Regions from separate parts of the Dechloromonas sp. ARDL1 genome, predicted to be linked through region 1. Evidence: riboswitches for the same ligand, from Rfam matches in the RefSeq annotation. Region 1 holds a riboswitch; the other holds the start of a gene.

What was found. Region 1 has a riboswitch for S-adenosylhomocysteine ahead of metH (methionine synthase). Riboswitches for the same ligand answer to the same signal wherever they lie in the genome.
Region 2: linked by a shared signal. The riboswitch ahead of ahcY (adenosylhomocysteinase) and the one ahead of metH (methionine synthase) in region 1 are both predicted to bind S-adenosylhomocysteine.

The regions. Positions count from the first base shown of each region.
Region 1 covers NZ_CP168939.1:3,762,209-3,766,539, forward strand. Annotated here, with positions in the region: gene AB6Q56_RS18580 (multidrug effflux MFS transporter) at 1-471, shown strand, start outside; gene AB6Q56_RS18585 (rhodanese-like domain-containing protein) at 451-843, opposite strand; gene bamE (outer membrane protein assembly factor BamE domain-containing protein) at 933-1,427, shown strand; S-adenosyl-L-homocysteine riboswitch at 1,523-1,594, shown strand; gene metH (methionine synthase) at 1,689-4,331, shown strand, end outside.
Region 2 covers NZ_CP168939.1:3,392,136-3,396,466, reverse strand. Annotated here, with positions in the region: gene ahcY (adenosylhomocysteinase) at 1-1,343, opposite strand, end outside; S-adenosyl-L-homocysteine riboswitch at 1,425-1,498, opposite strand; gene AB6Q56_RS16845 (HD-GYP domain-containing protein) at 1,531-2,736, opposite strand; gene metK (methionine adenosyltransferase) at 2,807-3,970, opposite strand; gene AB6Q56_RS16835 (lysophospholipid acyltransferase family protein) at 4,172-4,331, shown strand, end outside.

The DNA of each region.
Region 1 (4,331 bases):
CTCGGTGTTCCGGAAACCGGCTTTCTCTGGCTCTTTGGGCCGGCCATGGCCGGGTTGATCGGCGGCTCATGGCTCTCCGGCCGTCTCGCCGGCAAGGTTTCGCTGCCGCGCAGCATCGCCCTGGGCTACGCGCTGATGGGCAGCGCCGCCGGAACCAATCTGCTGCTCAACGTCTCCGTCCCGCCGGGGTTGCCGTGGAGCGTCCTGCCCATTTTCGGCTACACGCTGGGCATGTCGCTGGCCATGCCCTGCCTGAGTATCTTCGCGCTCGACCCTTTCCCTGCCCAGCGCGGACTGGCCGCTTCGTGCCAGACCTTCTTCCAGTCCGGCTTCAACGGCATCACCGCGGCACTGATCGCCCCGGCCCTGTGGGGTTCGACGCTGACGCTGTCGCTCGGCATGGCCGGCCTGATGCTGATCGGCGGCAGCGCCGCCCTGCTGCACCAGCGGTTACGTCTGGTACCACGGTAGGCCGCGAAAACGCCAGCCGCCCAGCGTGCCGCGATGGTAGTTCTCGTCGAGCGGGCCTTCGAACCCTTCGAGCACGTTGATCACCTGCGTAAACCCGGCCGCTTCCAGCGCCTGCCCGGCATCGACCGAACGATTGCCGCTGCGGCAGATGAGCAGGACCGGGCGCGCCAGATCACCTTTCACCACCCGTGCCACCTTGGCGGCAAACTGCGGGTCGATTTCCCAATCCGGCCCCTCTTGCCAGGCTACATGCTCGGCCCCGACAGGAAAGCCGACATACAGGAACTCGGTTTCCGCCCGGCAGTCGATCAAGACGGCTTGCGCGTCTTGCTGGAGAAATTCGTAGGCGGATCGGGGATCGAGGTGCTGCATCGGCATATCCGAAAATTAGGGAGGATGGATATTATGAAAGAGAGCCCGCCAAGGCGTAAACTTGCCTTTCCTCATCGACCGGAGTTCGCATGAAACTGCCTGCCTGGATATCCGCCGCCGCCTCGGCCGTCATCGCCGCGGCCCTGCCGGCCTGCGACTTCGTCAATCTTCAGGAGATCAAGCCGGGCGTCACGACGCAGGCCGAGGTCCGCGCGCGCATGGGCGAGCCCGGCTTCATCCACTGGAACGACGACGGCACGGCAACCTGGGAATACGCCCGCCAGCCGAACGGCAGCAGTTGCTACATGATCACCTTCGGCCAGGATCACGTCGTCGCCAAGGTCGAACAGGTACTCAACGATGCCAATTACGCCAAGGTGCGCGTCGGCATGAGCAAGGACGATATCCGCCGCCTGCTCGGCGCGCCGGGCAGCAAGCAGACCTTCAACAACCTGCGCGAGGAAATCTGGGAGTGGCGCATCGAAGGCATGCCGCCGATGGACGAAACCTACTTCATGGTGCATTTCGACATCGACAACGGCGGGGTCAAAAAAACCTCGAAACGCGTCGCAGTAAAAGGCTAGGGACGTTTTCCCGTTATCGGCGGGACGGCGGAGAAAAAAACGCCCCCAAAATCAAGACCCTTGGCAGTCCGACCTACCCCCTGTAAACTAGCGCCTCTGCCGAGGAGCGCTGCGACCCTTCCATTCAAGGGGCCAGGCTCGGCAACGATCAACGGCGCTCGCAAACCCCTAGCTTCTCCTAGTCCCGGTTTGTGGCGCCGTTTGCTATTGCGGCGTCCCCGGTGCGAATTCTGGTAACAAACCGCTTTGCCGAGGTGATCCATGCAGCCCGATCGTACGTCCGAACTCTCCACCCTGCTCCAGCAACGCCTGCTCGTCCTCGACGGTGCCATGGGCACGATGATCCAGCGCCACGGCCTGCAGGAAGCGGACTACCGGGGCACGCGCTTTGCCGATCACGCGCACGATCTCAAGGGTAACAACGACCTGCTGGTGCTGACGCGCCCCGACATCATCGCCGGCATCCACCGCGAATATCTCGAAGCTGGCGCCGACATCCTCGAAACCTGCACTTTCAATTCGACCGCGGTATCGCAGGCCGACTACAAGCTGGAGAGCCTGGTCTACGAACTGAACAAGGAAGGCGCCGCACTCGCCCGCCGCCTGTGCGACGAATTCACTGCCGCCAACCCGGCCAAGCCGCGCTTCGTCGCCGGCGTGCTCGGCCCGACCAGCCGCACGGCGTCGATCTCGCCGGACGTGAACGACCCCGGCTACCGCAACGTCAGCTTCGACGAACTGGTCGCCGACTACGTCGAAGCGATCACCGGGCTGGTCGACGGCGGCGTCGACATCCTGCTCGTCGAAACCGTCTTCGACACGCTGAACGCCAAGGCGGCGCTGTTCGCCATCGAGCAATTCTTCGATGCCGCCGGTCGCCGCTGGCCGGTGATGATTTCCGGCACCATCACCGATGCCTCCGGCCGCACCCTGTCCGGCCAGACCGCCGAGGCGTTCTGGAATTCGCTGCGCCACGTCCGGCCGCTGAGTTTCGGCCTGAACTGCGCGCTCGGTGCCAAGGAACTGCGCCAGTACGTCGAGGAACTGTCCCGCGTCTGTGACTGCTACGTCTCGGCCCACCCCAACGCCGGCCTGCCCAACGCTTTCGGCGGCTACGACGAAACGGCCGACATGCTGGCCGACGAAATCGAAAGCTGGGCCAAGAGCGGCATCGTCAACATCGTCGGCGGCTGCTGCGGCACCTCGCCGGAACACATCGCCGCCATCGCCCGCCGCGTCGCGCCGGTCACCCCGCGCACCCTGCCCAGCATCGAGCCGGCGCTGCGCCTGTCCGGCCTGGAAGCCTTCAACGTCACCCACAACTCGCTATACGTCAACGTCGGCGAACGCACCAACGTCACCGGCTCCAAGGCCTTCGCCCGGATGATCCTCGAAGGCCGCTTCGATGATGCGCTGGCTGTCGCCCGCCAGCAGGTGGAAAACGGCGCGCAGGTCATCGACATCAACATGGACGAGGCGATGCTCGACTCGATCGCCGCCATGGACAAGTTCCTCAAGCTGATCGCCTCGGAACCGGACATCTCCCGCGTGCCAATCATGATCGACTCGTCGAAGTGGGAAGTCATCGAAGCCGGCCTGAAGTGCATCCAGGGCAAGGGCATCGTCAATTCGATCTCGATGAAGGAAGGCGAAGCCAAATTCCTCGAACAGGCCAAGCTGGCCCGTCGCTACGGCGCGGCCGTGATCGTCATGGCCTTCGACGAGAAGGGCCAGGCCGACACCTACGCCCGCAAGATCGAGATTTGTGGCAAGGCGTACGAACTGCTGACCGGCATGGGTTTCCCGGCCGAAGACATCATCTTCGACCCGAACATCTTTGCTATCGCCACCGGCATTCCCGAGCACGACAACTACGCCGTCGATTTCATCGAGGCCACCCGCTGGATCAAGGACAACCTGCCGCACGCCCACATTTCCGGCGGCGTCTCCAACGTCTCGTTCTCGTTCCGCGGCAATGACCCGGTACGCGAGGCGATCCACACCGTCTTCCTCTACCACGCCATCCAGAACGGCATGACCATGGGCATCGTCAATGCCGGCATGCTCGGCGTGTACGACGACCTGGAGCCGGAACTGCGCGCCAAGGTCGAGGACGTGGTGCTCAATCGCCACCCCGGCGCCGGCGAGGCACTGGTCGATTTCGCCCAGACCGTCAAGGAAGGCAAGAGCAAGGACAGCGGCCCGGATCTGTCATGGCGCGAGCAATCGGTCGAAAAACGCCTGGAACACGCGCTGATCAAGGGCATCACCGACTTCGTCGTGGCCGATACCGAGGAGGTTCGCGCCAAGCTGGAGAGCGAAGGCAAGCCGCCGCTCGCCGTCATCGAAGGCCCGCTGATGGCCGGCATGAACCACGTCGGCGACCTGTTCGGCGCCGGCAAGATGTTCCTGCCGCAAGTGGTCAAATCGGCCCGCGTCATGAAGCAGGCGGTCGCCCACCTGCTGCCCTTCATCGAAGCCGAGAAATCCCGCACCGGCCTGGGCAGCAAGGGCAAGATCCTGATGGCCACGGTCAAGGGCGACGTGCACGACATCGGCAAGAACATCGTCGGCGTCGTGCTCGGCTGCAACGGCTACGACGTGGTCGACCTTGGCGTCATGGTCAGCTGCGACAACATCCTGAAGGCGGCGCTCGAACATCGCGTCGACATCATCGGCCTGTCCGGCCTGATCACCCCGTCGCTGGAAGAAATGGCGCACGTCGCCAGCGAGATGAAACGCCAGGGCATGAGCCAGCCGCTGCTCATCGGCGGCGCGACGACCAGCCGCGCCCACACCGCGATCAAGATCGCCACCAACACCGACAGCCCGGTGGTTTACGTGCCGGACGCCTCGCGCGCCGTCGGCGTCGCCACCAAGCTGCTGTCGGCCGAGCAGAAGGCC
Region 2 (4,331 bases), 370 kb from region 1:
AGCTGGGCGTTGAGCGTCTTCAGTTGCAGGCGGGCGACCTTTTCATCGAGGTGCTTGGGCAGGGTGTACACGCCGACCGGGTACTTGTTGGAACCCTTCTGCGCTTCGCTCCACAGTTCGATCTGGGCGATGGTCTGGTTGGCGAAGGAGGACGACATCACGTAGGACGGATGGCCCGTGCCGCAGCCGAGGTTCACCAGGCGACCTTTGGCCAGCAGGATGATGCGACGACCATCCGGGAAGATGACGTGGTCGACCTGCGGCTTGATCTCTTCCCACTGGTACTTTTCCAGCGAGGCGACGTCGATTTCGTTATCGAAGTGGCCGATGTTGCAGACGATGGCGTTGTTCTTCATCTTCACCATGTGGTCATGGGTGATGACGTGGAAGTTGCCGGTCGTGGTGACGAAGATGTCGGCCTTGTCGGCGGCGTATTCCATGGTGACGACGCGATAGCCTTCCATGGCGGCCTGCAGGGCGCAGATCGGGTCGATTTCGGTGACCCACACTTGGGCGGACAGGGCGCGCATGGCCTGGGCCGAGCCTTTGCCCACATCGCCGTAGCCGCAGATGACGGCAATCTTGCCGGCGACCATGACGTCGGTGGCGCGCTTGATACCGTCGACCAGCGACTCGCGGCAGCCGTAGAGGTTGTCGAACTTGGACTTGGTCACCGAGTCATTGACGTTGATGCCCGGGAACTTCAGCTCGCCGCGCTGATGCATCTGGTACAGGCGATGCACGCCGGTGGTGGTTTCCTCGGTGACGCCCTTGATCTGGGCCAGGCGCACGGAGTACCAGGTCGGATCGACGGCCAGCTTGGCCTTGATGGCGGCGAAGAGGATGGTTTCCTCTTCGGAGCCTGGCTTGGAGATAACCGACAGATCCTTCTCGGCACGGGCGCCGAGGTGCAGCAGCAGGGTGGCATCGCCGCCGTCGTCGAGGATCATGTTCGAGTAGACCGCCGCGCCGTTTTCATTTGGCCATTCGAAGATGCGGTGGGTGTAGTCCCAGTAATCGACCAGGGTTTCGCCCTTGACGGCGAAGACCGGGATGTTCTGCGCGGCGATGGCGGCGGCTGCGTGGTCCTGGGTCGAGAAAATGTTGCACGAGGCCCAGCGGACTTCGGCGCCGAGTGCGGTCAGCGTCTCGATCAGCACGGCGGTCTGGATGGTCATGTGCAGCGAACCGGTGATACGCGCGCCCTTGAGCGGCTGGGTCTTCGCGAATTCTTCGCGAATGGCCATCAGGCCCGGCATTTCGCCTTCGGCGATGTTGATTTCCTTGCGGCCCCAGTCGGCAAGGTTGATGTCAGCGATGACGTAGTCTTTGAATTCGGCCACAGTAAGCTCCTCGGTAACTGTGACGGGGAGGGGAATAACGGCGTTGATGCTCACCGGCGGCCCCCTGCGCCCGGCAGGGTTGATCAGTGAGCGCCGTTTTAAACCGAGCCTGGGAGCGATGTGATCACCGCGCTCCTGCAGCGCCCCTCGGTAGGTTTCGGATTATAAACCGTTTTTTGGCTGAGTTTCAGCCTTTGTCGCCGGCCCAGTATTGGTCGATATCCTTGATGCCCCACTTGGCGGCATCTTCGCGTCCGGCAATTTTTTCGGCGCTGCGTGCCAAGTCGATGACTTCAGGCTTGATATAGGCCTGTGACTTGGTCGAGAAGAAAACCTTGACCTTGGGCTTGAGCAGCGACTGTTCGCCTTGCTCGATGACGACCCCCAGTTTTCCGGATGCCAACTTGACCAGCGAGCCGATCGGATAAATACCCAGGCTCTTGACGAAGGCCTGGAAAACGAGCGGGTCGAAATGCCCTTTCCACTCGGCCATCCGCTTGATCGATTCGGCCGGATCCCAGCCTGCCTTGTAGGGTCGGTTGGAGGTAACTGCGTCGTATACGTCGCAGACGGCCCCCATCTTGGCGAACAGGCTCATCGTTTCGCCATTCAGCCCTTTCGGGTAGCCGCTACCATCGATTTTTTCGTGGTGATGCAGGCATACATCCTTGGTGATGTCGCTGACCCCTTGGCCTTCGAGGAGTAGTTTGTAGCCTTCCTCGGGGTGGGTTTTGACCAGATCGAATTCGTCGTCGGTCAGCTTGCCCGGCTTGTTGAGGATCTCGAGCGGAATCATCGCCTTGCCAAGATCGTGCAGTAGGCCAGCCATGCCTGCCTCGCGTATTTGCAGTTCGTCGAGGTCTAGTTGGCGGCCCAACGCGATCATCAGGGCGCAGACGGCGACCGAGTGCATGAAGGTATAGTCGTCGGCTGTTTTCAACCGGGCGAGGCTGATCAGGGCGCCCGGATTGCGCATTACCGAATTCGAGATTTCCTCAACTAACGGTGCGACTGCTTCAGCTTCGATGGCCTTGCCCATGCGGGCTTCGTGGAACATCGAAACGACGGCCTCCTTGCCCTTGGCGACAATTCTCGATGCACGCTTGATTTCGTCGTTGAATGAAGCTTTTTCCTGAACGACAGGTTGCTCGACCGGAATAACCTCGGCGCTGACAACTTCCTGTGCCGGTTCGCCAGTGTCGACGTCAATATCGATACCTTTCGCGACGTCGATCCAGACCTCCTTGATCGGGCTTTCTGCAATGAGGATCAGGTCGTTGGGATCGGTCAGGACGAACTTCGTTCGCCAGAATGGGTGGTCCAGCCAAGCGCCGCAAAAGGCCTGCAGGTGCATGCCCAGAACCAATCGTTCGACAGGGATTTTCTTCAACATATCTGATGATCTTAACGAAAAAGGGAGCCTGGTAGGCCCCCTTCTTGCAAAACTTCACAAAGCTGTTGCCTTACAGACCGGCATCCGAACGGAGCAAATTGGCGCGATCAGTTGCCTCCCAGGTGAATTCCGGCTCGTCGCGGCCAAAGTGGCCGTACGCAGCGGTCTTCTGGTAGATCGGGCGGAGCAGGTCGAGCATGTTGACGATGCCCTTCGGGCGCAGATCAAAGTGCTTGCGGACCAGCGCGGTCAGGGTTTCGTTGCTGACCTTGCCGGTGCCGTAGGTCTCGACCATGATCGAGGTCGGCTCGGCGACGCCGATGGCGTAGGAAACCTGAACCAGGCAGCGCGAGGCGAGGCCGGCGGCAACGATATTCTTGGCGACGTAGCGGGTGGCGTAGGCGGCGGAACGGTCGACCTTGGACGGATCCTTGCCAGAGAAGGCGCCGCCGCCGTGCGGGGCGGCCCCGCCGTAGGTGTCGACGATGATTTTGCGGCCGGTCAGGCCGCAGTCGCCTTGCGGACCGCCGACGACGAAGCGGCCGGTCGGGTTAACCAGATACTTGATGTCGCCCTTGATCAGTTCCTTCGGCAGCACCGGCTTGATGATCTGCTCGATGGTGGCTTCGCGCAGGTCTTCCAGGCTGATGTCCGGCGAATGCTGGGTGGACAGCACGACGGTATCGATCGCGTGCGGCTTGCCGTCGACGTAGCGGATGGTGACCTGCGACTTGGCGTCCGGGCGCGCCCACGGCAGGCGGCCATCCTTGCGCAGCATGGCCTGGCGTTCGACCATGCGGTGCGACAGGTAGATCGGCAGCGGCATCAGCGACGGGGTTTCATCACAGGCGTAGCCGAACATCAGGCCCTGGTCGCCAGCGCCTTGGCCGAGGTTGTCGTCGTAGGCGGCGTTGACGCCCTGGGCGATGTCCGGGCTCTGCTTGTCGTAGGCGACGAGCACGGCGCAACCCTTGTAATCGATGCCGTATTCCGTGTTGTCGTAGCCGATGCGCTTGATGGTGTCGCGGGCAACCTGGATGTAATCGACGTTGGCGGACGTGGTGATCTCGCCGGCCAGGACGACCAAGCCGGTGTTGCACAGGGTTTCGGCAGCAACGCGGGAATGCTTGTCCTGCGACAGGATGGCGTCGAGGATGGCGTCGGAAATCTGGTCGGCAACCTTGTCGGGATGGCCTTCGCCGACAGATTCCGAGGTGAAGAGGTAATCGCTCATGAAGCGCTCCAGTGGTCCTTTGATCCGGCGTTACCAGCTTTGGACCACGAGCAGGCGACGCTTTAGCAGAATTTGTGAATCGCCCCGCAAGTTGTCTGTTTAACTCGGCGATTGGATAATGGTAACCTTTTCTCAGGGGGAATCAACCCCCGGGGCCTCATGGTTTTCCTTTTTCGCCTCCTTTCCCAGCTCCCGTTGTGCGTGTTGCATACCCTTGGCGGGCTGCTCGGCCGGCTGATCTATTGGCTGTCGCCAACCTATCGTCGGCATTTGCAGGAAAACCTGGCACAGGCCGGCATTGATCCATCGTTACGCGGTGCCGTGGCAGCCGAAACCGGCAAGCAGATGGTTGAGTTGTCGC